DNA from 4 places in the Aneurinibacillus uraniidurans genome. Region 4 is predicted to be linked to each of the others. Evidence: riboswitches for the same ligand, from Rfam matches in the RefSeq annotation. Region 4 holds a riboswitch; each other region holds the start of a gene.
What was found. A riboswitch is a leader RNA that binds a small molecule or an ion and turns the genes downstream of it on or off. The one in region 4 is predicted to bind cyclic di-AMP.
Positions count from the first base shown of each region.

Region 1: it holds a riboswitch for cyclic di-AMP, as region 4 does, so the genes downstream of both, PO771_RS02955 (Na-translocating system protein MpsC family protein) here and PO771_RS16725 (C40 family peptidase) in region 4, are expected to answer to the same signal.
Region 2: it holds a riboswitch for cyclic di-AMP, as region 4 does, so the genes downstream of both, PO771_RS02925 (C40 family peptidase) here and PO771_RS16725 (C40 family peptidase) in region 4, are expected to answer to the same signal.
Region 3: it holds a riboswitch for cyclic di-AMP, as region 4 does, so the genes downstream of both, PO771_RS15675 (C40 family peptidase) here and PO771_RS16725 (C40 family peptidase) in region 4, are expected to answer to the same signal.

Region 1 is NZ_CP116902.1:573,660-580,957, forward strand. It holds gene kdpB (potassium-transporting ATPase subunit KdpB) at 1-636, opposite strand, end outside; gene kdpA (potassium-transporting ATPase subunit KdpA) at 667-2,337, opposite strand; gene PO771_RS02950 (hypothetical protein) at 2,358-2,624, opposite strand; cyclic di-AMP (ydaO/yuaA leader) riboswitch at 2,752-2,895, opposite strand; cyclic di-AMP (ydaO/yuaA leader) riboswitch at 3,103-3,254, shown strand; gene PO771_RS02955 (Na-translocating system protein MpsC family protein) at 3,261-3,641, shown strand; gene yunB (sporulation protein YunB) at 3,738-4,466, shown strand; gene PO771_RS02965 (hypothetical protein) at 4,554-4,799, shown strand; gene PO771_RS02970 (ABC transporter ATP-binding protein) at 5,002-5,670, opposite strand; gene PO771_RS02975 (ABC transporter permease) at 5,677-6,525, opposite strand; gene PO771_RS02980 (nitrous oxide reductase accessory protein NosL) at 6,528-7,094, opposite strand; gene PO771_RS02985 (right-handed parallel beta-helix repeat-containing protein) at 7,127-7,298, opposite strand, start outside.
Region 2 is NZ_CP116902.1:564,323-571,620, reverse strand. It holds gene PO771_RS02930 (universal stress protein) at 6-1,148, shown strand; gene PO771_RS02925 (C40 family peptidase) at 1,208-1,672, opposite strand; cyclic di-AMP (ydaO/yuaA leader) riboswitch at 1,678-1,809, opposite strand; gene PO771_RS02920 (AbrB family transcriptional regulator) at 1,940-3,019, opposite strand; gene PO771_RS02915 (STAS domain-containing protein) at 3,120-3,422, opposite strand; gene PO771_RS02910 (methyl-accepting chemotaxis protein) at 3,451-5,133, opposite strand; gene PO771_RS02905 (ATP-binding protein) at 5,155-5,622, opposite strand; gene PO771_RS02900 (SpoIIE family protein phosphatase) at 5,663-6,718, opposite strand; gene PO771_RS02895 (FAD-dependent thymidylate synthase) at 6,890-7,298, opposite strand, start outside.
Region 3 is NZ_CP116902.1:3,132,363-3,139,660, forward strand. It holds gene PO771_RS15650 (YheC/YheD family endospore coat-associated protein) at 1-423, shown strand, start outside; gene PO771_RS15655 (YheC/YheD family endospore coat-associated protein) at 420-1,514, shown strand; gene PO771_RS15660 (YheC/YheD family endospore coat-associated protein) at 1,511-2,848, shown strand; gene PO771_RS15665 (N-acetyltransferase) at 2,829-3,293, shown strand; gene PO771_RS15670 (YheC/YheD family endospore coat-associated protein) at 3,290-4,384, shown strand; cyclic di-AMP (ydaO/yuaA leader) riboswitch at 4,528-4,668, shown strand; gene PO771_RS15675 (C40 family peptidase) at 4,677-5,204, shown strand; gene PO771_RS15680 (hypothetical protein) at 5,252-5,926, opposite strand; gene PO771_RS15685 (putative bifunctional diguanylate cyclase/phosphodiesterase) at 6,025-7,298, opposite strand, start outside.
Region 4 is NZ_CP116902.1:3,339,668-3,346,965, reverse strand. It holds gene PO771_RS16735 (urease accessory protein UreH domain-containing protein) at 1-382, shown strand, start outside; gene PO771_RS16730 (methyl-accepting chemotaxis protein) at 557-2,527, shown strand; gene PO771_RS16725 (C40 family peptidase) at 2,589-3,131, opposite strand; cyclic di-AMP (ydaO/yuaA leader) riboswitch at 3,140-3,268, opposite strand; gene selD (selenide, water dikinase SelD) at 3,511-4,560, shown strand; gene mnmH (tRNA 2-selenouridine(34) synthase MnmH) at 4,577-5,614, shown strand; gene PO771_RS16710 (cupredoxin domain-containing protein) at 5,695-6,171, shown strand; gene PO771_RS16705 (acyl-CoA thioesterase) at 6,335-6,886, shown strand; gene PO771_RS16700 (thioredoxin family protein) at 7,071-7,298, shown strand, end outside.

The DNA.
Region 1 (7,298 bases), 1.1 Mb from region 4:
TTTCTGGCGAGATGCGCCTTCCACTAGCGAGATCATTTTATCGAGGAACGACTCGCCAGGATCGGTAGTAACACGCATAACGATGGAGTCCGATACGACTCGTGTGCCTCCTGTGACCGATGAGAAATCGCCACCTGCTTCTTTAATAACGGGAGCTGATTCCCCGGTAATCGCAGACTCGTCAATAGAAGCTAGGCCTTTGATGATCTCACCATCAGCCGGAATCAGATCATACGTATCGACACGGACGATATCGCCTTTGCGTAACTGAGTGGACGAGACTTCACGAATGGTCCCGTCTTTTTGTACCAGACGTGCGATCGTGTCAGACTTTGCCTGACGTAGACTATCTGCCTGTGCCCGACCACGTCCTTCCGCCAGTGCTTCGGCAAAGTTGGCGAATAGGACGGTAAAGAGAAGAATCAAAAATACGGCGATGTTGTAGCTCCGGCTGACCGTGCTTGGCCCAAAGGCATCTGGCAGCAGAGATAAAATGAGTGTAATAAAGGTGCCAATTTCGACAATGAACATGACAGGATTTTTCATCATGACCATTGGATGCAGCTTTTTGAATGAATCAATGATCGCTTGCGAGATAATGTGCTTATCCAGCAGTGACTTCGCTTGATTGGCCATTGTGGCTTCCTCCTCTTGTACGTCTAATTCCTAAAACATTCCCAGATGTTCTGCGATCGGGCCAAGGGCGAGCGCCGGGAAAAAAGTCAGGGCACCAATGACCATAATGATGACGAGCAGAATCATCGTGAATAGTGGTGTATCCGTCCGGAATGTACCGGCTGTCACAGCGACAGGCGGCTTCACAACGAGCGAACCTGCAATCGCAAGCATGGCGATAATGGAGATGTAGCGTCCGAACAGCATAACCAGCCCGATGACGATGTTATAGAAATTTGTGTTAGCGCCAAGACCGGCGAATGCTGACCCGTTATTTGCTGCTCCTGATGTGAAGGCGTAGAGTATTTCGGAAATGCCGTGCGATCCACCGTTTAAAATCGATGCCATTGATTCCGGGCGCAAGAATGCAAGCGCTGTGGGAACGAGAATGATGACAGGATGAGTAAGCAGGGCAATGGAAGCAAGCTTAATTTCTTTTGCTTCAATTTTTTTGCCGAGGAACTCCGGTGTTCGTCCGACCATCAAGCCGCAAATAAATACGGTCAGGATGACATAGAGCAAACCGTTTAATAACCCGACACCTTTGCCGCCGAACACGTTATTCAGCATCATTTGTGCGAGCGGAACCATGCCGCCGAGCGGGGTAAGGGAATCGTGCATATTGTTAACAGAGCCGGTTGTGGCCGCTGTGGTTACGGTTGTAAACAGAGCCGAGCCAGCGAGTCCGAAGCGAACTTCCTTGCCTTCCATATTGCCGCTGACCCCAAGTGCTTGCAGGGCTGGCGTACCTTTGTATTCGGCAAAAAATACGACGGAGAGCATAGTGAGAAAAATGATGCTCATCGCAGCAAAAACGCTCCAGCCTTGCCGTTTGTTTTGTACCATTACACCGAATGCGTACACAAGCGCAGTCGGTATGAGCATCATGCATATCATATGAACGAGATTCGTGAGTGCGGTTGGGTTCTCAAATGGGTGAGCTGCATTCGTGCTGAAGTAGCCGCCGCCATTCGTGCCCAGATGTTTGATGGATTCAAGCGAAGCGACTGGACCGCGTGTAATCGTTTGTTCCGCTCCACTAAGCGTTGTAGCTGTTACAGCTCCGTGAATCGTTTGCGGTGATCCTTGAAAAATGAGGAACAGCGCAACGAAAAACGAGAGTGGAAGAAGAATTCGTGTAATGGTGCGGGTGAGATCAACATAGAAGTTACCCAAATCATCCTTGCGCCCGGAAAGCCCGCGAATAAAAGCGATCGCTACGGCAAGGCCGGTTGCTGCCGAGGTAAACATCGGAAATGTGATCGCAAGCATTTGTGAGAAATAAGAGAGGCTGTTCTCTCCGCTGTATGCCTGCCAGTTTGTATTTGTGATGAATGAAGCTGCTGTATTAAAGGCAAGTGCGCTCGGCATATTGTCGATGCCATCCGGGTTAAACGGCAAATATTTTTGCAGGCGCAGTACAGCATACATCAGCAGAAGCATAATAAAATTACTCAAAAGTACAGCCAGGGTATACGCTTTCCAGCCCATTGACTCTTTTTCGGTAACACCCATGAGTCGATAGATCAATCGCTCAAACGGTCCAAAGACGCGATCAAGCGCAGTTTGGTTATAATCAAATGCATTTACAAGGTAGCGCCCCATTGGTTTTACTAGCAAAAGAAAAATTGCCAGCGTAATCGCTACCTGTACAAATCCCATTGTCATGTAGAATTCCTCCCTTACGCTTTCTCGCAAAATATGGTGAATCCGAAAAACGAAAGAAATGATACAGCAAATAGTCCAACCGTTACAAAATCATTGAACAAGCGTGATCCCTCCTTTCCTGAAAAATGGAATAAAAAATAGACCGACAATATCTCCTTCTCCATCAGAAAATGGCATGCGGAAACGAGCGCTGTAAACGCGCATCCTGCATGATCAATCTGATAGAGAAAAAGCATCATCGGTCTACCGAATGCCCATCCGTGCCTGGCACGGACCTGCATCAAGTCCCCCTGTTCTTTTTTGCTCTAAATAATAAGCAAAGAAAAAAAGACCTGCAAACAACTTGAATAAATGGTTTGATTTACCTTAAAAAGGCAACAAAAAAACCATCCTCAATAGGCGGTCTATGACCTCCTTCGCTTTAGCCGACGAAGTTAGCTGACGGGTAGGATGGCGAAAGAGTATTCTCATCCCTCTCTGCAAAAGCAGAGATTAACCCCAAAAGATTGGTTCCTCCGTTCCCGGCGCGCCGGGACTAGGCCGAATATGCGGTTGCTTCATGTGCTTAATTATACGAGCGGACTCGAATAAAAATAAAACCGTGAATATGAGGAAAATAGGAACAAAAGCAATGATTTAGGCGGAAAAATGAGGATAAAATACTCGCAATCAAATGAAATCTCTTTTTTTTAGCGTTTTTTATCACTTTACAAAGTTCTAGCAGCGGGAGTAAGATACTACCATCATTTTAATACATATATCGTTAGATCGCTGAGTCCCGGATCGGGAACGGGGGAACCAACTGTACAAGATAGATATTTGTACACGGGGTGAATCGCGGCAGAGCCGTGTAGGGTGACTTTTCACATCCGAATCCGACAGCTAACCTCGTAAGCGTATGGGGAGGAATTAGAGGAATGGGGCAAGTAGTAAAAAGCCACATGGAGTCGACAATTAGTGAGGCATACATTAAATTTTTGCGCGGTATACTTGGCAGAGGACCAAAAGAAACTAAAACATACATTATTCGCGATATGGTAATTGTTCGCTTAAAAGATGTGTTAACGCAAGAAGAAAAGGCATTAGCTCATACAGAACGGGGACGTCCGCTGGTGAAGCAAATGCGGCGGATTCTTCGCGAGACGCACAGCGTACAGACGGAAGAGATCATCTCGACCATTACAGGCTGCCAGGTTATTTCAAGCCACAGTGATATTAGTACAAAGCTTGGGGAGCAAGTTGAGATGTTCATATTAGATTGCGATCTAGAAAAGAAATGCAAAGTCAAAATGGAATAGAATGGAGGCCGTCCGAGTGAGGACGGCCTCTTTTTTGCTGCATCTTCTAGCAATGACCGGCTGTGCATATACTTAGCAGGGGAGAGGAGGGGACAGATGAAGCGGCGAAAAAAACGTTCGGTGCGTGCACCAATACCGTCACGTTATATGTTTCTTATCTCTCTTGCCGTTTTTCTCGGATTATCAATTCAGACGTTCTATTATATCGAGAAGAATCTTGAGCCGGTTATTCGAGATATTGCTCGTGCCCGTGTAGAGCAGATGGCGACGAAAACACTTCATGATGCGATTAGTGAAAAGATCGTAAAACAGACGAATTTTAAAGAACTTGTTCAGGTACAAAAAGATAAAAACGGAAAGATACAAGTGGCGTCATTTGATTATAATCGTTATGCGCCTATTGTAGCTGATGTTACCGAAAATGTCGGGCGCACGCTAGAAAAATTAGAACAAACACCAGAAAAAATTCCACTTGGGCAGGCGTTACGAAGTAATTTGCTTGCCCAGTATGGACCGGACATTCCGGTCACACTTGTTCCATATGGAAGCTCCCATGTAGAGCTGAAGCCAGAAGTAAAAGAGGCAGGTATTAACATGGTGCTTGTTACCGTTTATGTGGTTGTTCATACGAAGATTAAAATTGTGATTCCGTTTACGACAGAGCCTACCTCGCTTACGATGGAAATTCCGATCTCGAATACATTGATTGTAGGGGATGTCCCACAGTTTTATTATGATGGTAACGGGAAAGCTGTTGGAAGTGAGGTCCCTGGTGCTGTACCGCCTGCCATTCCCCCTGTTCAAATGAATGTCAAAAACGAATAATAGTAACAATTTTGTAACAATTAACCCCCGATATTTATTAAATTTCTCGCATTATTTTTGTAATATTATAGAAAAAGGAGGGGGAATATGGGAGGAGTAGTAAGTAATTGTGAATATCATATGTCACAAGATCGGAAGCAAAGTTTATTGCAAACACTTTTAGAGTATGCCTATTGCGAACCAAGTAGTCTTGTAGAAGAATGCATGGAACGTACAGGAATTTCTCACTTGTTTGAACTTGAAAAATTATGTACAGAGCTGAAATCCGAGCGTAAGCTGTATGATTATTATATTTATGACGATTACCGACGAATCAAAGTAGCTCTTTATTAAAGGGCTATCATAATCCCCTAGGAATCATTTGGAAGGTATTACTTTTGGTACACCGAGCATGGATATTCATGAAACTAAATTTTGAATAGATGTTTAACAAATGGGGATAAAGGGCATACTATACAATAGTAGCATGAAAATTTTCTCTCTCTTTCTCCCCCTATACATTCGCCCCTGCCGGAAAAATGGCAGGGGCGCTTTTTTATGCCCGAAGCAGGTCAAGAAAACGCTGTTCCGGTGTACGAGTATCCTGTTTCCAAGCCTCCGCAGGTTCATCTACGATCAGGCGACCTTCATGCAATAGAATAATCCGATCGGCTACAGCCAGTACATCGTGCAGCAAGTGAGAGGAGAATACAATCGTTTTACCTTGTTCCCGGCAGGTGAGCACTTGCTGTTTCCACTCCTCTACCCAGAACGGATCAAGCCCATTACCTGGTTCATCCATCAAGAGGATGTCCGGATTGCCAAGCATCATCTGAGCGAATAGCAGGCGCTGCAGCATGCCGCGTGAAAAGGCAGCAGGTTCTTTATCCGCCGCGTGCGTGAGTCCTGTCATAGTTAGTACACTATCGACTTCGCCCCGGTCGCATCCTTTCAAGTCAGCCAGATAGAAGAGCCAACGACGGGCACTTACACCAGGTGGGACATGAATGGCATCAGGCATGAAGCCGGTGCTGTTGCTGGTAAGCCCACTAATCGTACCACCATCTGCGTGAAGTGTGCCGGCCATCATATGAAGCAAAGTGCTTTTACCTGCGCCATTGCCGCCGCACAGTGCGACACAAGAGCCGGATGCAATCGACAGGCTCAAGGGTTCGAGTGCGGTCTGAGGACCGTATTTTTTCGTAATTTGTTCAATGGTAATCATGAAGCATCATCCTCTCCCGCGTCGTATGCGTGCTGCTGCAAAATGAAGTGGAGTAGCTATATACAGAAGTATAATGATGGTTGCTGTCGCAATCCCAGCAGCGGAGTTAAACCACTGCTCCCAGTAGTAGAAGGCAGGGCCATAAATATAGCCATCCCCCCGCCAGAATACGGAAGCAACTCGGACGGCTTCCACTGGATTCAGCACAAGTGCACCAGCCAGAACTGGCTGCTGTGCCGAAGTTGGAGCAAAAGGCAGGGCGACCATGAGAACCATGCTGTATACATAAACAGAAACAAACCAGATTAGCAGGCTAGCTGCAACGGCACCAAGCCGACTTTGGACCCTTCCCCCGATCCAGAGACCAATCGCACTGCATATGCCGCACAGAGCAATCCCCATAGCGAGGAGTGGAAGTGTGTGTGAGACGGTAGCTCCAGGTAGAAGAAACAGACCGAGAAGCTGAGCAATTCCAAAACCGACGAGCAATGTCAGCAGGAATGCACCGAATAGCCCGAAGAATTTGCCCAGGATATAGCAAGCTGGTGGCAATGGATATGTGCGCAAAAGTCCGGTCATGCCGTCGTTTCGTTCCGATGCAAGCGAAAGAGACGCAATGGTAAGACTCATAAGTGGCGCGAGCTGGAGCATGAGATTCATCTGGGATGCTGCCTGACGGGTGAAGCCGGACGCATCACCACCAGCGGGCATTAGGCGAGCTTCCCAGATCAGCATGAACATGTTCAGCAGAGCGAATAAGACAGCGAATGCTGCCAGCCAGCGGCTGTGCAGCAAGGTTCGCAGTTCATAAGCAGCAACGGCTGCTAGTTGTCGGAAAACAGTTGGCTGTTTCATTCTTATTGATGGGCCGGTTTCATATCGCTCTGCTGCATTTGGTGTTGTCCGGTTTCACCTTGTTTCATTTGACCGTGTTTCATGCCTTCCATCGGCATCATGTTGCCCTTGTCCATTTTCCAGTCATGCTTTTGTAGGTCAGTATAACTCATTACCGTGCCTGTCCCTTTTTCTTTTATAAAAGCATTAGCTGCAGCAGTGTCTTTAAAAGCATGTACGCCATAGCCCATTGGTGTCGGAACGGTACTTGCAAGCACATACGATGCATTTTCAAGCTTCAACCAGTCTTTAGATTGATTGTCTTGAACGAACTGAGCGGCAATTTTGTCTTCTTTATGTTCGCTTTCATATTTGTGAAGACAACCAAGGTCATCGAACTTTAAAGCTTTGCCGTCTTCTGTTACGTATTGGGCAGCATAGCCGTTGTTTTTAATCGCCATATGGCATTGAGCGCATGTATCTACCTTTTCGTCAATCGGCTGCGGCTGTGCTTCTGCCTTTTGGCCGCAGGCTGCCAGGATCGCTACTAGACAGAAAGAAAGAATGCTTAGTAAGAATCGTTTTGTCATGTTTGTTCCTCCTTAGTATTGTAGGTAAAAAATTATGAAGTGGTTGGTGGTAAAAGCAACGGGTAGTGATCGAATGTTCCATCGGCCCCGGTTAGCTGTTCGAGCAATTGTTGAAGCGGACTCGCATAAAAAATCGCCAGCAGCGGGTTCTGATCCATTGTCTTCAGCATGTCGTCTGCCATGCGGTATGGACTGTCTCCGATC
Region 2 (7,298 bases), 1.1 Mb from region 4:
ATGTGATGAAGCGAAAATCACCAGAACAATACTTGCAATTGATTGAAAAAGAAAGCCGGGGCCATCTGAAAATTTTTGTCGGAGCTGCTCCTGGTGTCGGAAAAACGTATGCAATGCTGCGGGAGGGCAATGACCTGCTTACCCAAGGAGTGGATATTATTGTCGGATTGGTGGAAACACATGGCCGTAGCGAGACAGCCAGTCAGATTGGAAACTTGCCGCTCTTCCCCCTTCAGACTATTTCCTACAAGGGAAAAGAGTTAGAAGAGCTCGATCTTATAGGCATTCTCGCTCGTCATCCCCAGTACGTCATCATTGATGAGCTGGCGCACACCAATGTACCCGGCACAAAAAACCAAAAACGCTATGAAGATGTAATGGAAATGATCAAAGCTGGCATTAATGTCCTAACCGCTGTCAATATTCAGCATCTCGAAAGTTTAAATTGTACCGTCGAACAGCTAACAGGCGTCAAAGTGCGGGAACGGGTTCCAGATTGGATTCTACGTGAGGCAGATGAAGTACAACTGATTGATACCTCACCAGAAAAGCTGCGCGAGCGACTAAAATCCGGTCTAATCTACCGTCCCGAAAAAGTAGAGCAGTCGCTCCATAACTTTTTCCGCATCGGCAATCTGAACGCCCTGCGAGAGATTGCACTCCGAGAAGTAGCCGACGATGTCGACGAAAGGCTTGAGTCATACAAACTTGAGCGAGGCATTGAACTAATGAAAGGCGCAAACGAAAAAATTCTTGTCTGCGTCAACTACCGACCGAATGCTGAACGCCTGATCCGCCGTGGCTGGCGAATTGCCCGCCGCCTGAAATGCGAGCTGTACATTTTGACTATTCCACTCGCTCCGGTTGATCGTCTCAATGCAACAACTCGCAAACAGCATCTTGAGCTGGAACAAATCGCGCGTGACCTCGGTGCAGAATTTCACATTCGAGCGTTAGGAGGAAAAAAGCCCGAACAAATCATGATCGACTTCGTGAATGAAAAAGGCATTACCCAGATGGTCCTTGGGCAATCTGCCCGCTCCCGCTGGGAAGAAATCATCAAAGGCTCCATCATAAACCGAATCATGAAAAATACCCGCTTTGTCGATATTTTAATCGTAGCCGATGACGTCGATTACCGGGAATAAAAAAACCCCCAACCGCACATTTGCAGTTGAGAGTTCTTTGCGAAAGTTATGTATGGATGTTAATTCACGCGACGCGCACCCGCATAACGACTAGCCCAATAATGCTTATCATTGAGACTGCTAATCGATACGCCGCTGCTGCTTGCGGAATGTACAAATTTCCCATTGCCAATATACATACCAGCATGAGAAATCCCTCCGCTGCGCGATGTTTTGAAAAAGACGAGGTCTCCTGTCCGCAATGCTGAACGTGAAACCGGCGTGCCCTTTTGATACATCCCGCTTGCTGTACGCGGAAGCGTAATGTTCTCGCTTTTAAATACGTAATTTAAAAACCCTGAACAATCAAATCCTTGACGTGTTGTGCCTCCGAACTTATACGGTATTCCAATGAGGCTTTTCGCTTTTGAAGCAAGTGTCGCTGTCGAAGCAGCAGACGCTGTCTCAGCTCCAAATGATAAAGATAGACCAGTGACTGTAATAGAGGCGGCAAGTAAAAAAGACCAAAAATTCTTTCTTTTCAAGAACGATTTACTCCCTTCGAGCCTACGAGGTTAGTTGACGGGTTCAGAGGATAAGGTCTCTGTCCGCATGCGCAGATTCACCCCAAAAGAAATACTTTCCCCCGCTTCACAGTACGTGAATTCGGCAAGTAAATTTTTGTAACTTCACACCTTTATTTCTCTCTCGTAACAACGCTCTTATTCTATCGAATATTGGCGAAAAAAAGAAGTTTTTCTGGATAATGTTCAAAATTTAGACATATTTATAGGTTTTTTTTTGCAACTTATTTATAATATGCTTGTTTTCTGCTTTTGCAGGCGGCGCATCCACCAGGTAAGCACCGGAGGAACGGCAAAAATCACAAAAAAGACCCGGAAAAGTTGATACCCACTTACCATCGACAGGTCAGCATGGACCATCGCCGCCGTTACTCCCATCTCAGCAATTCCACCCGGAGCAGTACTTAAAAATGCAGTGGAAAGCGTCATCGACGATACTTTTGTCAGCAGCCAGGCAACGAGTAACGAAAATAAAATGAGCAGCAAACTGCTTGTTATCGTATATCCGCCCAGCTTTTTAACGTTTCCAAGCATATGCGGCTTCATCTGCAAACCAATATGAACACCGATCGCAAACTGGGATAGCAAAATAATCGTATGCGGTAGCGGTGGAACAGGCCTATAAAAAATAGCACAACATGCCGTTGCTAACAGCGGTCCGGTAAGCACACTAGTCGGCAGCCCGATTTTTCTGCCTATCCATGCTCCTCCAAGCGCAATCACCGCATACAAAGCATACATCCAACCGTCTATATTACCCGTTCCCCCACTGCTAGAAGCTATAGGCACAGCTTGTTCGACTCCTATACCATGGATCGTCAGAAATGGAACGGCAAAAATGACACTCATGACGCGAATTGTCTGCATAAATGCGACTACAGTCGCATCTACTCCTTCGACTTCCTCACTCAGGACAAGCATCTGTGATAACCCGCCCGGTACACTACCAAACACACCACTCGGCAGCGTAAGACCCGTTCGATATGCTACCCATGCTCCGAGTGAAAGACTAAACACAACCGTAGCGATTGTAGAAACAGCCATATATGGAAGCTGCTGAATAATCTGTACAACCGTTTCATGTGTAAAAGCCGCCCCTAGCATAGAGCCAAGTACAAGCAGCCCGGATGAACGCAAAGCAGTCGACCAATACAATGTGCGTCCAGTAGACAGTCTCCACACCATCACAGCGGTAAGCGGTCCAAGAATCCAGGGTAGTGGAATATACAGCAGCATGAACAGCAGTGCTCCAGCTAATCCCACAACAGCCGCTTCGATCCCTGCTTTTCTCTTTTGTTTTGTATTCATATTTCTCTCCTCCACCCCCAATCGTATCCCTCTCCTCATAGTTTTACAACCGCATAAAAAAAGCATGCTCGCTTGTAACAGCGAGCATGCTTGTATAGAATTACACAATCGTAAATACTTTGGTAAGCCGCGTCAGCTCAAACAACTCTTTGACAACTCCGCGCAGCCCTTGAATCGTAAGCTGCCCGCCTACCTGCTGCGTCCGCTTGTGAAGTGCCACAAGCACGCCAAGCCCCGAGCTATCAATATAGTCTACAGCAGCAACATTAATCATGAAATTTTTATGGCCCTCTTCCATATAGGTAAGCAATTGCTCGCGAATAGAGGATGCCTGTTCTACATAAATGTTGCCCCGCAGTGTAACATGTACTTGTTGGTTAGCTAATACAATATCTTCTATCATATGTACAACTGACACTCCTCTCCTGTTCTCACATTTTGAACTGGTCCACTCTCGAACGCAGTTCAATTGCCATCGCGCTTGTCTGTTCCGCACTAGCCGCAATCGTCTCCATCGATGTAGACACTTGTTCTGTCGTAGCGGATACTTGCTGCGCATGATGGGCTGTATTCTCCACAATTGTCGCCAAAGAATGAATCAATTCGATAATTTTATCAGAGCCAGCTACTTCTTCATCCGTTACTGCGACAATGCTGCGCACTTCTTTCTCAGTAGCGGATACAGCCCGTAAAATAGCAGATAGCGCTTCTCCCGCCTGTGCCACAATGACCGTACCTTCTTCTACCTCTGTTCGGCTCTGCTGGGTTGCAGTAACCGCTCGAAGCGTACTTTCGGAGATTTTTTGTACAAGCTCAGCCACTTGAACCGCTCCTGCATTCGATTGCTCCGCAAGCTTGCGCACTTCATCTGCCACCACAGCAAATCCTTTTCCTGCTTCCCCAGCACGCGCTGCTTCAATCGCCGCATTCAGCGCCAGCAGGTTGGTCTGAGCTGCAAGCTGTGTAATTGTATCAGTGATCAGTTCGATTTCCTTGGAGTACTCATTCAGGGTAGCAATTAATGTCTCTGTTTCTGCCGTTCGGTTCTGAATGCTTTCCATGCGTCGCACCGTATCGGCTACAATATTTTTGCCATTTTCAGCTGTACGTAGCGTCTCATCAGAGTTCTCGGCCGCGCTGTTCGCTTTATCCTTCGCAATCTGAATCAGAGAAGAGAGCTCTAACAGTACTTTGGAAGCATCCACCACCGCCTGACTTCCTGCTTCCGCAGCAGTCGCTACTTCGTGAATACTATTATCTACTTCATGAACCCCTGCACTCACCTGCTCACTTGAAGCAGCCATTTCTTGCGACGTAGCTGACAATTCTTCTACACCGCGATATACACCGCCCACAACAGCATGCAGATTTTTCTTCATCTGATTAAAAGAGTTAGATAGCTGACCAATCTCATCTTTACTTTTTACTTCTATGTCTTCTACCGTTAAATCATTCTCTGCAATCCGTCTAGCCTGCTCTGCCAATTTTTGCAGTGGTTTCGAGATGACTGTGCCAGATGCCAGCGCCACCCCGATTGCTGTAAGAACAGATACTACACTTAAAACGATCAGAATAAAATGAGTAAACTGGTACGATTCCTCGTTTTGATTCATAAGCTGTTCCGCTATTTGTTCATTCAGCTTCATCAGGCTCGCAAGCTCCTCACTTGCTTTGCCGAATGGTGCGCCTCCCTTCTGCAACCCAGCTCGTGCCTCTGCATACTTGCCTGCTTTAACAAGCTTTATATTGTTGCGCACAATCGTTTCAAACTCGGTCCAGGAAGTAGTAAAGCGGGTAAATATATTTCTTTCTTCTTCTGTTAGGTTACTACTACTATATTCTTTCATAATTTTAGCAATTTGTACAAGGTTTGCTTCGGCCTTATCTGTCAGCTCTGGTTTTTGAAAGACAACCGAGGACAACATATTCACCCGTGTATTTTCCGCATATTTACCAATCACTCCAAGCTGCGATATGGGAACCACCCGGTTATGATACATTGTATCGCCATTTTCATTAATTCGTACTAACGAAACATTGGAGTATCCTGCCATAGCCAACATAAATACGACAATACACAGATTTGCAATGACTAGCTTTTGTCTAATATTCAAGCAATTTTCCCTCCTGTTCTTCTAGCCATTATCCCCTAAGGCAACGAGTGCGTCATTCCGTACAGAAACTGACTTCCGACATGAATCTGTATATTTCACTAGCATAACCTCGTTACCTTTTTGATTATATTTTATATAATCGGTTACTTTCTTCATAATATAGAGACCTCGTCCTGATTCTTTATATAATTCCTCAGAGGTAGAATAATGCGCGTATGATAGCCTTTGCAATCGTTCATTCCCCTCGAACCCTTCTCCCTCATCCCGCACCCGAACCATCAGACGCTTCCCTGTGCTGTGCAGCCGAATGGTCACCGCCCTATGCTCTCCTCTGTTTCCATACCGCATTGCGTTATTAATGGCCTCATTGACAGCAATCTCTAGCAAAATGTTATCATCGGTTACTGTTTCCTGGATGAATATACGGATTTGTTCCCGTATGAATGGAAGCTCCTGTTTCCTGATACAGACAAGCTGCAGCTCCCGCATGCGTATCCCCCCTATTACACTCCATCTATCTATCATCTATCTATCGGATCTGCAGACAAATCGCTGACGCATCATCACTGCATTCCTTGCTGTATGCCATTCGCTCAAGCATCTCAACCGTAGAACGGAATGATCCTTTTCCTTCTCCAGCAAATGAAAGCGGCAACATATCAAACAGGCCATCTGTGAGAAAGAAGAAGCGATCTCCTGAGCCAAATGCTAGCTCATGCTGCTCATACTGTACGCCATCCATAATACCAAGAAACATACCCGATGCTTTAATAAGTCCCTCTACCTGCCCGGTATATGCTAGAAAATACGTAATACCAGCTGATGCATACGTAAGTGTATGTGTTGTAAAATCAATTTCGAAGCAAATCGCTGCAGCAAATGATTCGTCCGTAAACAAACACATCGCCTCATGATTAATATAAGCAAGTCTCTCGGCAAGTGAACGGCTGCTCTCAAACGCTTGGCGAAACAGGATACGCAGCCCTGATGTCTGCAAGGCCGTTGCAACTCCATGTCCCATCACATCAATCAAAAATCCAAACAATTTTGTTTTGTCCCGCGTCCACTTATACCCGTATAAGTCTCCACTTACATATCGATATGGCCTGTAAATACTTTTTAATCTAAGTCTGTCATCTTCAAGTGGCGCTGGCAGGAGATCGCGCTGAATTTTCGCTGTCTGCAGCAGCTCATTACGCAGCTGTTCCCGTTCCGTAATATCAGCAAATACCGCCATGTAGTACACTACTCTGCCCATCCGGTCTTTAATTGCCGTAATTCGAAGCCATTCTAGATAGACGTCCCCATTCTTGCGTCGGTTCCATACTTCGCCTTGCCAGCTTCCTTTCTCCTTTAATAAACGCCACATATGATAATAAAAAGCTGGCGGTTGTTTTCCCGAACGCAAAATGCGTGGCGTCTTACCAACTACCTCCTGAGATCGATAACCCGTTACACGCGTAAAAGCAGGATTCACGCTAATAATGATAGCAGAAGCATCTGTAATTAAAATCCCGTCACTTGAGTGCTCAAATACAATTGAAGCCAGATAAAGATGGTCTTTCACATCTATTGCTTCTCCCACCCCACGCAATCCTTTCAGCTCCTCTCTGCGATAATCCCTTTTCTTTATTTATAGCAGGTATACAACCTTTAGTATCATAATAATTCTAACAGTTTTACGAACGATAGGAAAAATGTTATACAAAAAGGAGCTGCTCCATAGATGTATGAGGCTGCCCCTCGGCAAAACAAGCTATTTTTTTATGTGACGGTCAAGCGCAAAGCCTGGCAGCTGCTGCTGCATAGCAGCGAAGATATGCTCAAGCTGACCGGCTACGCTGCGGATTTCATCCTGAGCGTATTCCTCCTTACGCAAGGTAATGAAATGCGCAAGTCCGTACATGTTAGCATAGAACGGCAGTCGACGTGCATTGCCGTTCAGAACAACGTACGGAGCAACTCCAATAAGTCCAGCCGCCATGAGTGCTTCGTACAATTCATGCGACTCAGCGTGCAAGGATAGGAAAATATCCGTAATACGATCCGCTGTCTCAGTACCAGTCGCGTCTACAACTTCCTGCGGCAAAATAAAGCCATAACGTGTATCTGGAAGCTGAATCGAGAAATCAAATGCGCGGTGACGAATAATCTGATGGTGACAA
Region 3 (7,298 bases), 210 kb from region 4:
ACAGGAAAATGGGCCATCACGTCCATTGTAGGTCGTACTGGGACACGGCAAAGCATTGTGTCTAATGTCGCACGCGGCGGCACCATGCTTCCACTCACCCGGGCTCTTGTCGCCTCTACGCTACCGACATCCATGCAAGTAGCTGTAGCAGGTACCATTCGCCGCCAGGCACTGGCAGTAGCCCGCTTGTTCGAACAAAGTATAGGGGGACACTACGCCGAACTCGGCATTGATATCGCTGTCGAACGCACAGGCCGTGTCTGGCTTCTTGAAGTAAACTCAAAGCCATCTAAAACAAATGATGCGGTCGCCAGCCCAACCCGCAGCCCACGGCCATCGGTGACCCGAATTGTCGACTACTGCTTTTACCGGAACGGATTTGCGGTACAGGCACGAAAAAAAAAGAGGAGGTCTACACAATGACAACTAAGAATGCCACCCCTTATCTTGGGATTCTGGCTACTCCAACTACACGCACACCACCTTTTCCTGAACGATCTTACTATGCCTATCTCGCACAGGCAGGCCGTAAAATTGGATTGCCTGTCTATGTGGTACTACCAAACAAGATCGATTTTCAGACCAAAACCGTAATTGGCTACCACTACACAAATAAAAAATGGGAGCTAAAACGGCTTCCACTTCCCTCTCTTGTGTATGATCGAGTATCCAACCGTAAAAAATACTTGTCTGCGATCCGCACACTTAAATCAATCCCATCCATTACGTTTCTTGGCCATGTACTCGGTGACAAACTCCGCAATCATAACCATCTAATCCAGCATTCCGGCATCGCTGCCTTTATGCCACCAACCGAACTGATTACATCCATCCAGGTTGTCAAACAGATGCTTGCCTCCTATGATGCGATCGTCATCAAACCCATGCAAAATTCACTGGGCATTGGTGTAATGAAACTCACATCCAAAAAAGACACACATCGAGTAGAAGGTCGGGACTTCCGAAACAAAATTTTTCGTCGTACGTTTCCCAACCGGGCCGCCCTTCTCATGTGGGTACGCAGTCAACTAAAAGTAAAAATGATTGTCCAGCCATATTTAACTCTCTCCTCACCAGAAGGCGTGCCATTCGACATTCGCGTACTCGTCCAGAAAAACGAAAGCGGCCAGTGGAGCGAAACCGGGCGAGCCGCACGTGCAGGCGTACCGAACGGGCTGACATCGAATTTGTGCGGCGGTGGACGCGCACATTCCGTCCCGGAATTCCTCGGTAAACATTACAGCAACGAACAACTCGCTCAAATCGAACGAGACATCAGCTATATCGCTCGAGAACTGCCACCCTTTCTTGAGAGCCGTCACGGCCGCTTAGTCGAACTTGGCATTGATGTCGGTGTTGATCGCGATGGAAAAGTGTGGTTGATCGAGGTAAACTCCAAACCAGGGCGGGCATCATTCCGCCGCATCGAAAACGGTGCCTATTATCGCTCCGTTCGCCTTAATCCGTTAAAGTATGCCTATTACCTTAAGTCGCGCAAAGGTGCCGGATCATGATGGGGGCGCTTACGACCGCCCGAGTATCGATTGACCCGCTACAGCGAACGTGGTATCTGCACCTTCCGTCAGGTCACGTACCGCATGCACTGGCAGCAAACAAAAAACTGACGATTCGGTTAGGCAGCTGGAAAAAAACGCTCACCATTACGCAAAAACGGCCAGACGCATCCGTCATTCAAAGCCGGATTCGCATTCGACAACAGCCAGATATGACACCATCAATTGGTCCCTTTGTTGGAATTCTTACTGTAGCAGGAAAAGGATTATTCCGGGGGGTTCAAAGCAACTTTATCGATATTATCGAAGCCGGTCGAAAGTTCGGGGCACTCATCTATGTCATTCCCGTTGAAAACATCGACTGGAAAACACTCACGGTCCGCGGCTATTTGTATCATAAACAGAACAATAAATGGGTAAAAGAAACCCTGCCGCTGCCGCATGTTATCTATAACCGAATTCCAAATCGGGCCTATGAAGAAAAAGAACATGTAAAGACAGCACTAGACCGCCTGACCGCTCTCCCGCAAGTTACCCTATACAATCCACACTTTTTTAACAAACGACGGCTATTTACTATCCTACAGCGCGACCTAGATGTATCTGGCTATTTGCCACAGACCGTCCCGCTTGCTTCTAAAGAATCACTGTTTCATATGCTTGACTTGCATCCATTCGTCTATGTCAAACCAGTTAACGGCATGGCTGGCAAAGGAATTTATCGTCTGCAAAAAAATACGCGAACTTCGTTTATGCTACAGTACCAGCTCAAGAAATCAACGGTAAAGCAGATATTTACGAGTCGAGATATGCTATGGAACTTTCTGTCCCCGCGCCTTGACGGTCCCTACTTGATCCAACAGGGAATTCATCTCGCCACGTTTCATGACAAACTATTCGATATGCGTCTACTTGCTCAAAAAAACGGATATGGCGAATGGCGCGTAACCGGCATCGGCATTCGGCTGGCGGGCAGCGGCCGCATTACAACCCATGTACCGCAAGGCGGCTCGATTCAGTCACCATACGCTATTTTACCAGCCGCCTTCCCACGCTCCTCCCCAGCTGACCTGTTGAAATCGATTCGACGCGTTGCTCTAATGATTGCACGCTCTCTCGAAAAAGAGTGGCCAACATTAGGCGAAGTATCCATGGACATTGGAATGGATAAGCAGGAGCGCATCTGGTTTATCGAAGCCAATTCAAAACCAGGAAAATTCGATGAACCTCATATTCGCAAGCTGTCTCTGCGCCGCACAATCGAATATGCCCAATATCAGTCTCGTTTTATCCGCTCGAAAGGAGGCGTACACCATGTCCACACGAAAGCTTGATGCAGACTCATTCGCTCGCAATCGCCATCGGCTGATCAACTTCATCCGTAAAAACGGGGATAAACGCATCACCAGTCAAGCGATTCACTGGCTTTCTTCTCTTACACCGGAATCACTCAGCCAGGACGGAGCGATCATTCTTGTCCATATCAAAAACAAAAAAATGCTCGGCATACTTGCCACAGCCGATTATGGGCGCAAGGAATCATTTCTCGTGGTACGCACCGATGTGCGGGAAAGAGGTCTGGGCAAACATCTAACCGAAACGGCCATTACTCAGCTCGGGAAGCTATACGCAAGAGTGGCATTCGATAACACAGCTAGTCTGAAAACGTGCCTATCTGTCGGTATGGTCGGATTCTCCTGTATTACCGGGGTGACAGGCAAACCTACCCTCTGGCTTGGAGCAGGTGACTGGAGGAGGGGGGATATTGAATCCGTATGACTTCAGCGATCTGTCCTCTTATTGGCGTTCTGACATACCGGCATGGTTCATTTCTGGCAGGTAGTTCGTACTGCGCACAGCTTACAGAAGTAGCCGATCGTCACAAATGTGTACTTATCGTATACAGCCCAACTGATATCGACGAAGCACACGGGACTGTTCAAGGCTTTCGTTACAACACACATACAAAAAAATGGGCCCGCGTACAGACGCGCACACCAGATATTGTTTATGACCGCTTTAGTTACATGAGGCGAGATGCCCTACGTATATACAGTGCATACCGCAGCAAAAGTCGGATGCGATACGTTAATAACCGGTTCGCTCACAAATGGAACGCGCACCGTCATTTTAGCCATCATCCGGAACTTTCTCGTCATCTGCCTGTGACAGTCTCACTCACGTCCGGAGCACTTGGGAAGCTGACTAGACGCTTCCCTCTTTTATATGCCAAGCCAGTCAATGGCTCCGGCGGCAAGGGGATTCTACGTATCCGGCGGCACCAGCAACGATTTGAAATGGTAGGACGCAGCGGCAAAGAAGGCGTGATTCGCCACACTGCTCATTCGCTCGAAGCGGCCGAACGATATGTACTGACATGGGCACAGCAGCAAAAGCAAACCTTCGTCCTCCAACAAGGATTGTCTCTTTCTCTCATACCCGGCATGATCTGTGATAGCCGGGTCCTTGTCCAGAAGGACGTATGCGGACAGTGGTGCATAACAGGTATGGTCGGCAAACAATCCCCTGACCGCCTTGTGACCTCCAACCTGCGAAGCGGAGGGAAAGCGACATCTATGTTAACATTACTTACTCGACGGTTCTCAGCGGAAAAAGCAGAATCCATCATGCAAAGTATGCAGCACATTAGCCTACTACTCGCCTCTCATATCGAATCCCGGTTTGGTAATTTTCTGGAATTCGGCATCGATCTTGGAATTGATACAAACGGCTACGTCTGGATTATTGAAGTGAATCCAAAACCAAACCGAGAACTCTTTCGCCTCGCCGGACAGCATGACACATACAAATGTGCCATCGAAGCTCCCATTTTATACGCACTATCTGTATTAAAGATGGAAAAAACCTGAATAAAAACCGTCTGTTTTTTCATAAACAGGCGGTTTTTTCTTATTACTCAGGCTAAATGAGGATCGCTGTCCATTCCATTGGAAATACCGCCATTGGTTAACTAATGTTCTCTTTCTTTCTTTACGTTAAGGTATAAAAAGTAACAAAGAACATGCCAAATCCAAACACACCATTGTTTGGAACGGGGGAACCTTTATTGTTTTGGGGTTAAATCACACGATGTGATCGGGCGCCTTTCGACCGAACCCGTCAGCTAACCTCGTCGGCATAATAGGAAAGGGAGAAAATAGCTTGAATACATCGATGAAAAAACTCGCAACAGGAATTCTAGCAGGCGTAACGCTTGCTAGCGGTCTTCTGCTTCCGGGGCAAGCAGAAGCGGCTTCTATTTCCGCAAAATTCGGACAAACTGTGAATGTATCCAACGAAAATGCCAAAATTGATAGCATCATTCGTACTGGTAAAAGCCTCATGAATCACAAGGCACAGTACAGCCACAACTACCGTCCACCAAAATATATGGATTGTTCCCAGTTCATCTATTATATCTTTGGCAAGAACGGCATCAATATGCAGACACGTGATGATGATCGCCAGGTACGCCTTGGTGAATACGTGCCAAAGAACAAACTTCGCAAAGGCGATCTCGTTTTCTATAACTCTAATCAAGGCAAGCGTGATGTGACACACGTAGGTCTTTATATTGGAAACGGTCAAGTGCTGCATATGTCCAACCCGCAAGATGATGTCAAAATCAGCAGCCTAAACAGCAGCTGGCACAAAAAATACTACCTGACTGCCCGCCGTGTTATTAACTAGAGTGCTATATCTATGTGTAAAACATACGAAAAGGCAGACTCGCTTCATTATCGATGCGAGTCTGCCTTCTTCACTTGTGCTAATTCCGTAAAATACGAAACGATTAACTCCACATGATCTAACAAAGTCCAGCCCCTTTTCTCCAATTCCGCCTGTTCACGACGATGAAACGGCTCGCCCTCCTCACGAATGATACGCTGCCAGTCTGCTAGCTGCTTGCGTTCGGACATAGATAGCTGATCCTCAATCGATGTACAAATAAAAGAACGACAAATGCCGGTCTTAAACCGTGGATCGAGACCGCATCCCCGTCCATCTTCAAAGAATTGACAAACTGCATAAGCCAGCCTTTCATCCGTCGCCTGATAGATGGTGCGCGGTGACTGCAGCAAGCGATGATAGCGTTCAACCGGCGCCTCATCCTCCCCTGCCTGCTTTTCATAAAAAAGTGCATCAATGCGTGCCCCAGTAATAATTTCATATTCGCATACCGTATTGTCTGGATGACTGTACACTTGATTAAGAAAAAAGTCGGTCTGGCCGGATTCGATCATCCGATAGATCTCAAACAACGTAAAAACTGGCTCGTAGGCGCAGCATCCGATATGCGAGAGACTAGAAGAACGACGCTGAAAGTGCGGCTCAGGGCAATTCCGACAGACTACCGATAACAGCTGCTTGGCTTCTTCATCCCATTTAAGAAACCCAGATGATTGACTCATGAAGATCCTCTCTTTCTGTCCATTAGCCGAACACTTTGTATCGGTAGCCATCATATCATCCGTCAATGATTACTGACAAGAGCATGCTCCATTCCCTATCACACTAAAGACTGGGATTGCTGACCACGCAGCCACTTCTCGAACTCCTCCATAGCAAGCGGGCGGGCAATCAGATAACCTTGAATGACATCACAGTCCATCGCTTTAAGAATATCACTCTGTTCTTCTGTCTCTACCCCTTCTGCAATAACAGTTAACCCAAGCCCATGTGCCATTGTAATAACAGCCGATACAATAGCCCAATCTGCCTCCTGTCCTTCCTCATTCGTCCGCATAAATGATTTATCAATTTTGATCGAATGAATGGGGAGTGACTTCAAATAGCTAAGCGATGAATATCCGGTTCCAAAGTCATCAATCGAAATATGTATCCCTGCTTTTTTCAATGCTTCTAATGTACAGGCAACGTCGTGTAGATGATGAATCGCCATCCCTTCTGTAATCTCCAGATCGAGAAACTCCGGTTCAAGCTCACTTCGCTTTAGTATGCCGAGCACAGTATCTATCAATCGCTGATCCCGGAACTGACGGGCAGACAAGTTAACCGAGATCCGAAACGAGCTGTACCCTTCCTTTTGCCAGTGGCGAGCAGCCATACAGGCTTCTTCAAGTACCCAGGCCCCAAGTGAGACGATCATCCCTGTCTCTTCCGCAATCGGAATAAATTCAGATGGAAATACCCAGCCAAGATGTGGGTGCTGCCAGCGCAGTAATGCCTCGGCACCTATTAATTTTCCGGTACGCAAACAGATTTGAGGCTGATAATACAGCACAAGTTCCTTATTCTCCATCGCTCGCCGCAGATGGTTCTCAAGCAGCATCGTCCGCGCGCTCGTCTCCTTCATGTCGCCCGTATAAAAACAGTATGTATTTCTTCCCTGTTCTTTGGCCCGGTACATCGCTGTATCCGCATTCTTAATCAGCGTGTCCACTGTATACCCATCGTCTGGATACAGACTAATCCCTACACTCGGAGTTACAATTAATTCGTGCCCTTCCAACATGAATGGCTTACTGACCGCTTGAAGTAAACAATTCGCCATGTCTTCAATTTCGGTACAGGCCACATTTTCAAGCAACATCATAAATTCATCGCCACCCTGCCGTGCAACAATCTGATTTGTTCCCATACACTCTCTTAGTCGACCTGCAATTTCCCGTATTAATTCATCACCGAACCTATGCCCAAGCGAATCATTAATAAATTTGAATCGGTCAATATCAAGCAGAAGAACAGCTGTTTTTCGCCCAGAAGATGCGGAACGTGCCAGTGATTCTTTTAGAAAAATACGATATTTTCGACTATTAGGAA
Region 4 (7,298 bases):
CGGGTATGTACACAATCATTTTCACTCGCACGGAACATTAGTTACCCATGAGCATCAACACAAAAATGTATCGTATTATAAATCGGCTGCTATTGGCTTTATTCATGGTCTTGCCGGAAGTGCGGCGATGATCCTGCTTACGATGGAAACCGTTCAAACAGTCTGGCAGGCAGCCGCCTACATTATCGTTTTTGGCCTGGGAACTGTTTGTGGGATGTTATTATTTACGACGGTGTTGGCGATTCCTTTTGTTATGAGCACAAGAAGTACAGGCATCCATTTTTGGCTGGCCAGGGTGACCGGGGCCATTAGTATATGTTTTGGCTTTTATTATATGTATCAGCTTGGTGTTGTAGAGGGATTATTTCGTCTTTGGATGTAATCTCTAGTTTGTAAGAGCAAAAATAGACCGTAGACCTCTGGGGAGGGCGGTCTATTTTTTTTATATGCAATATTGCAATTTTTACACTATGCTAAAAGGTATTTTATAGATAATATTTATTTATTGAATTATACAGTTTATATTCACAGATGTTAGTAAGAGGGGTTGAGGTATATGATGAATTGGATTGCATCAAGTGTAGGAAGAAGGTTACAGGTTGCGTTTATTCTCCTTTTACTGCTGCCGAGTCTAGTTATTGGAAGTTTCTCGTATAATACCGCTAAAGACCGGATACAAAACGACATGGTCAATTCTGCGGAACGAAACGTGAAATTTCTAAACGACTTAATTAATAATACGATAGAAAATGAGAAGAAGAGTGTAGGTTTTTTATCTCAGTCTATTGATGCAAGCTTATATGATGGAAAACAAAATCCACGTGTTATGGACATTATACATCGTTTCCAAAATACGCATCCAGAAATTACGTCTGCATACGTTGGTACACAAACGGGCATCTTGATTGCAGACGGGGCAGACAAACTCGCGCCAGACTATGATCCGAGGAAGCGCGTATGGTATCAAGAAGCAATGCAAAATAAAGAGAGCGTAAGTGTTTCAGAACCATACCTTGATAAGCTTAAAAATGTAATTGTTGTAAGCGCTTCAAAACCGTTGAAAGATGGGAGCGGGGTTGTTGCTATCGATTTAGATCTTACCAATCTGAGTAATTCCGTGAAACAAACAAAAATTGGCGAACATGGGTATGGATTTATCATCGATCAAACAAGGAAAGCCATTGTTCATCCTACGATAAAAAGTGGTGATGCGATCCCTGAACAGACTATGGGAGAGCTCTTTAAAAAGGATGAGGGTACATATATAGGTAACGAGGATGGAGAGCAAAAAGAAACATTTTTTACAACGAATACGACTACAGGATGGAAAGTAGCTGGCACGATAAAATTAGCAGAGATTCAAGAGAGTGTTCAAGGTATTTTCTTTACTACGGTTGTTACGATTATCGTCTCGCTGCTGTTGGGAGCTGTTGTGACGTATTGGGTGATTCTTTCCATTACAAGACCGCTCAAATTGCTAAGTGATGCTTCGGATAAAATCAGCAAAGGTGATTTAACAGAGAGAGTTAGTGTGAACGCTAAAGATGAGCTTGGTCAACTGGGAAATCACTTTAATCATATGGGTGAATCCTTACAGACAGTTGTACACCAGGTAAAAGAAAGGGTAGATCTTTTGGCGGTTGCCTCCGAACAATTAATGGCAAGTTCTCAGGAAACAGCTAAGGCAACGGAGCATATTTCTGGTACGGTTCATGAGATCGCGGTTGGATCAGAGGAGGAGGCGAGAAACGTAGAGGGGATGTCAGCAACGATTGCTGAAATGTCTGATACACTTCAGGAAATCGCTCAGCATACGCAGACGACCTCTGTATCGATGACCAAAACTTCTGATATAGCATCTAAAGGAAATGAAACCATTCTTACAGCCGTTCAGCAGATGAACTTCATTCAAAACTCGGTTGATGAGTTAGCTACTATTATCAAGCATTTACATGAAAGTATCGATCAAATTGGAAATTTTGCCGGGCTGATTACAGATATATCAAGTCAAACAAACCTTCTGGCTTTGAATGCTGCTATCGAAGCAGCGAGGGCGGGAGAACATGGACGAGGATTTGCTGTCGTAGCGGATGAGGTTCGAAAGCTGGCAGAGCAATCCTCTCAATCAGCCGGCAGTGTTACAGGATTAATTGATATGATTAAAACTAAAATGGATACGGCTTTACGTTCGATGGAGAATAGTAGGAAAGAAGTAGCGAAAGGGATGGAAGTTGTCGATGATGCTGGAGCCTCCTTTACGCAAATCTACCAATCGATAGATGAAGTAAGCAATGAAATTCATGAAGTTTCCGCTTCGGTTCAACAGATTACAGCAAGTACCGAGCAGTTTGTGGCGTCCATTCGCTCTGTAACAAAGACAGTAGAAAAAGTATCAGAAGGTATTAATGAGGTGTCAGCTAGCACGGAAGAGCAATTAGCTTCGATGGAAGAGGTGTCTGCTACGGCAGCATCCCTGGCTAAAATGGCGGAAGAACTTGAGGAGATTGTAAAACAATTTAAAGCATAGTGTGCAGATAAAAACCGCTACCTGATCGTTTATCAGGTAGCGGTTTGCTGTGTCTTACGTCTTATAGGTAGCGTCGAGCTTCTATGAAGCGCTGTGTATACCAGGAAGAGTCTAAGTTTGTGATTTGAACAGGTCTGCCCGGGGCAACCGCATGAATGAATTTATTATTTCCAATGTAAATTCCTTCATGGTACCCGCTGTGAGAATTCTCGGAGCGGAAGAATACAATGTCCCCTGGCTGCAAGTCTGACTTACTCACCTGTGTCCCTTGCTGCAGTTGGCCAGCTGGTCCTGTAGATAAGGTAATGCCAAAATGTTTGTATACATAATAGGCGAATCCTGAGCAATCAAAGCCAGTTTGTGGAGAGCGGCCCCCATGTGTATAGTTGACACCGAGAAATTGCTCCGCGTAGGCTGCAACTTGCTCTCCTTGTCCCTGCTGCCCCTGTGAGGCCGTTGCAGACGATGGGATTGCGGAGTGGTGGTGAGAGCGATGGTGAGAATGGTGATAGGTTGCTGCGCTTGCATTTGGAATAGCTACATTGCATATACCTGTCACGAAAGCACTAGAGAGTACGACAACAGAAACGACTTTTTTAAACATAAAGAAAAATTCTCCCTTTCGTATGCCGCCGAGGTTAGCTGCCGGGTTCGGTTGAAAGGCTTCCCGATCGCAATTGCGATTTCACCCCAAGAAACGGTTCCCCCGTTCTGGTTTCCCAGATTAGGCACTCATTTAATTTCAACTTACATTTTTACAATAACGAAAAATTACGGGGAGAACATTAGGCCGTTACTGGTTATGTATCCATCATGAGGAAAGGGAAAACTTTTTACGTCATGATCATACATTGATCATATTTTTGCGATAAGCTTGCGTAGATCAGTTTGCCGTATTTTGCGAAAAAAGATCTTCCTGGTGTACTATTAACGTGTACCCATCGGAATTTTATGCACGTTATGATGCAAAAAGGAGATCTGTTATGTCGACGAACAATAATCTGAAGTTAACTGCCTTATCAACGAAGGGAGGTTGTGGATGTAAAATTGGTCCTATGGATTTGGCGCAAGTACTTCAGCGTTTACCTAAGACCGAGCCGCATCCGAATCTGCTTGTTGGTCTGGATACGAGTGACGATGCCGGAGTATTTAAGATTTCAGACGATCTGGCACTCGTGCAAACACTCGACTTCTTTACGCCTATTGTGAATGATCCGTATTCATTTGGACAGGTTGCGGCAGCGAACGCCCTCAGCGATATTTATGCAATGGGAGGAAAACCGCTTACGGTTATGAATATCGTAGCCTTTCCTATCCACAAATTGGACAAACAAGTTCTTGCGGAAATTTTGCAAGGTGCAGCTGAAAAAGTGCGCGAGGCCGGAGCGACTCTCGTTGGCGGCCATTCGATCGATGACAATGAGCCAAAATTTGGTCTTGCTGTAACGGGGCTCGTTCATCCAGATCATGTGAAAACGAATGCAAATGCCCAGGCGGGAGATCAGTTGATTTTAACAAAACCGATCGGGGTCGGCATTTTGACAACAGCGATTAAGAATGATCGGCTTCATGAAGAGGAGATTGAACGTGTTACGAAGGTTATGACCACTTTGAATAAAGTGGCTGCGGAAACAATGGCGAATTATACCGTACATGCATGCACAGATGTTACGGGCTTTGGTCTGCTTGGACATGCACTGGAAATGGCAAAAGGCAGTCAGGTTGGGATTACCATTGAACGATCTAACGTACCAGTTTTGCCCCGTGTACGTGAGTTGGCTGAGAGTGGGTGCATGCCTGGAGGTACGAAAAATAATTTTGCACATGTTGAAAGTTCGGTGCAGTTTGCAGATGATCTTGACGCGATCGATCGGTATGTTTTGTGTGATGCGGTCACTTCAGGTGGATTATTGATTTCGGTTGCGAATCAAGACGCGGAGAAGCTGCTAGAAGCATTGGTGCATGCTGGCGTTGAGGCGAAACGGATTGGATATGTGACGGATGAAAATCCAAGACGCATAACCGTTTTGTGATAGGGGGCGCACTGCATTGTTTCAAGATATAAACATTCAGGAATTACTTGAACGACATGCTAGAGGGGAGCTTATGCTAGTCGATGTTCGTTCTCCTGCGGAATTTGCAGAAGCTACCATTCCGGGAAGTGTGAACATTCCTATTTTTGATAATGCGGAACGGGCCGAAGTCGGTACACTCTATAAGCAAGTGAGTGTGGATGCCGCGAAAGAACGTGGGTTAGAAATTGTTTCAAGTAAGCTACCTCGTTTTATTAAACAATTTCAGCAGTATGATTCTCAACTGGCTGTTTTTTGTTGGCGGGGAGGCATGCGAAGCAAAACAACGGCGACGTTACTTTCGCTTATGGGCATACGTGCTTTACGCCTAGCTGGAGGAGTACGGGCCTATCGGAAATGGGTAGTCGAAAGGCTTGCGCAATACGATCTTCATCCACGTGCGGTTGTTCTGGGAGGAAATACAGGCTCTGGAAAAACGCATATTCTTCACCGCTTAAAAGAGCAAGGTTATCCGATACTTGATCTGGAAGCAGCGGCCGGGCATCGTGGTTCGATTTTCGGGGAAATTGGATTGCAATCGAATAATCAGAAGTCTTTCGATGCCTTATTATTGAATCAGCTTGAGGAAGTGAAGGATGCTCCTTATGTAGTGCTGGAAGCGGAAAGTCGACGAATCGGTAAGATTTTGCTTCCTGAGTTTATCATGCAAGCTAAAATTAGCGGCGTCCATATCATCGTGCAATTACCGCTGCATGAACGTGTGCGGATTATCATGGAAGACTATCGTCCCGAGGAGCATAAAGAGGAGTGCCTAGGGGCTTTCCTAAAAATAAAGAATCGAATTCATACCCCGGTCGCAGCGGAAATTGAACGTCACCTCCTGAACGATGAATACGAAGCGGCGATTCGCTTATTAATTGAGTATTATTATGATCCACGCTATCAATATATGGAGCGGATGTATATAGAAGAGCCTATTCTCATTCAGGCTGACTGTGTGGAAGAAGCTGTTGAAGCGGTGAAACGTCATCTGAACCTCTCTTTTTCAGTTTGATTTCAGATTTCCGTGGTAAAACATTAATGTGATACAAATACGTATAGATTGTTTCATTACGGAATGGAGAGGATACGATCATGAAAAAGAAAATGGTTATTTTGTTTGCGACTTCTATTGTAACAGCTTCCATGCTAAGTGCTTGTGGAACGAGCACGAAGCAGGCTGACAGTTCTTCGGCTCCTGCTACAACATCATCAAGCAGTCAAGCATCAGCTCCGGCTGCGACATCATCAAGCAGCCAGACTCCTGCTCCAGTTGCGAAAGCTGCGAATAATCAGGCTCCTGCTGGAAAAACAGTAGAAGTCAAAGTCATGGCAAAAGATTTTGAGTTTGATAAAAAAGAAATCCGTGTCAAAAAAGGGGACAAGGTAAAAATCACCCTGATGAGTGACGACGGTGGACACGGCTTCGAAATTCCAGACTACAAGGTGAACATTAAAGGAAACGGAAGCGCAGAGTTTGTCGCAGATAAAGCTGGTACGTTCCAATATGACTGTTCCGTGATGTGCGGAAGTGGTCACGATAAAATGACTGGAAAATTGATTGTCGAATAACGCTGTTCCGAAAAGCATGGACAAAATGATGGCTTGCTGCCTGATTTTGTCCATGTTTTTTTAATTTTTTTATAGTTGTAAACGCTTTAATCTGAAATATAACAACACGAGATAAATCTTATCTGTTATAATACAAACAATAACAACGATGAGGTGATACATAATGAATGCAAAGCCAAGTAAACTTTCGCGTTGCGTTAAAGCAAACGTTGTACTTCCACCCGATACGCAACATCATTACACGCTGTTCGGGGGCCGACTGATGCAGTTGATTGACGAGGTGGCGGTATTGTCTGCTACGCGTCATGCGAGACGGCCATGTGTAACAGCCTCCACAGATTCCGTCGATTTTCTTTCTCCTGTACGAGTGGGAGATTCCATATGCCTGGTTGCGTATGTTACGTGGACAAGTCGGACTTCGATGGAAGTATTCATCCGCTCTACAGCCGAAGACTTGATGACAGGGGAACGCCGGATTGCAGCGGTATCGTTCCAGACGCTTGTGGCCGTAGATGATATGGGAAAACCAATGCCGATTCCGGGTGTTATTCCGGAGACGGAGGAAGAAAAGTATTTATTTAAAACTGCACCGGAGCGGGCGATTGCACGCAAAACGCACCGGGAACAGACGAAAGATCTGATTGAGAATCTGACACACATTAATACGAATCATCTGGATGTGAATGAGCAGTTGTACGGGGTGGTAAACGGATAGTGGATAGTTGATGATAACATAAAGAAAAGCATCTACTGAGCAATAGGTAGGTGCTTTTCTTTATATGAATTAGTATTTTATAGTAGAATCGAAATGGTTATATGAAATAAAAATAACAGCTAAAGTGGTGGGAATTATGGAACAGATTATAGAAAAACTACTTATGTTAAGGTGATGAACGAATATGGATGAATGTACCGAGTTATCTGAGATAAAAGCACACATAGAGCGCCACGAAATAAGTTTAGTGTTCATTAAAATGGCGAATTGCGGAGTCTGTGATGTTGTATTTGAGAAGACAGAGAGATTGCTTCAAAAATATCCGCGGGTCAAAAGCGTTGCGGTATCCATTGAAAAAACGCCTGCGATTGCAGGAGAATTTCTTGTATTTACCGCACCAACGATTTTGTTG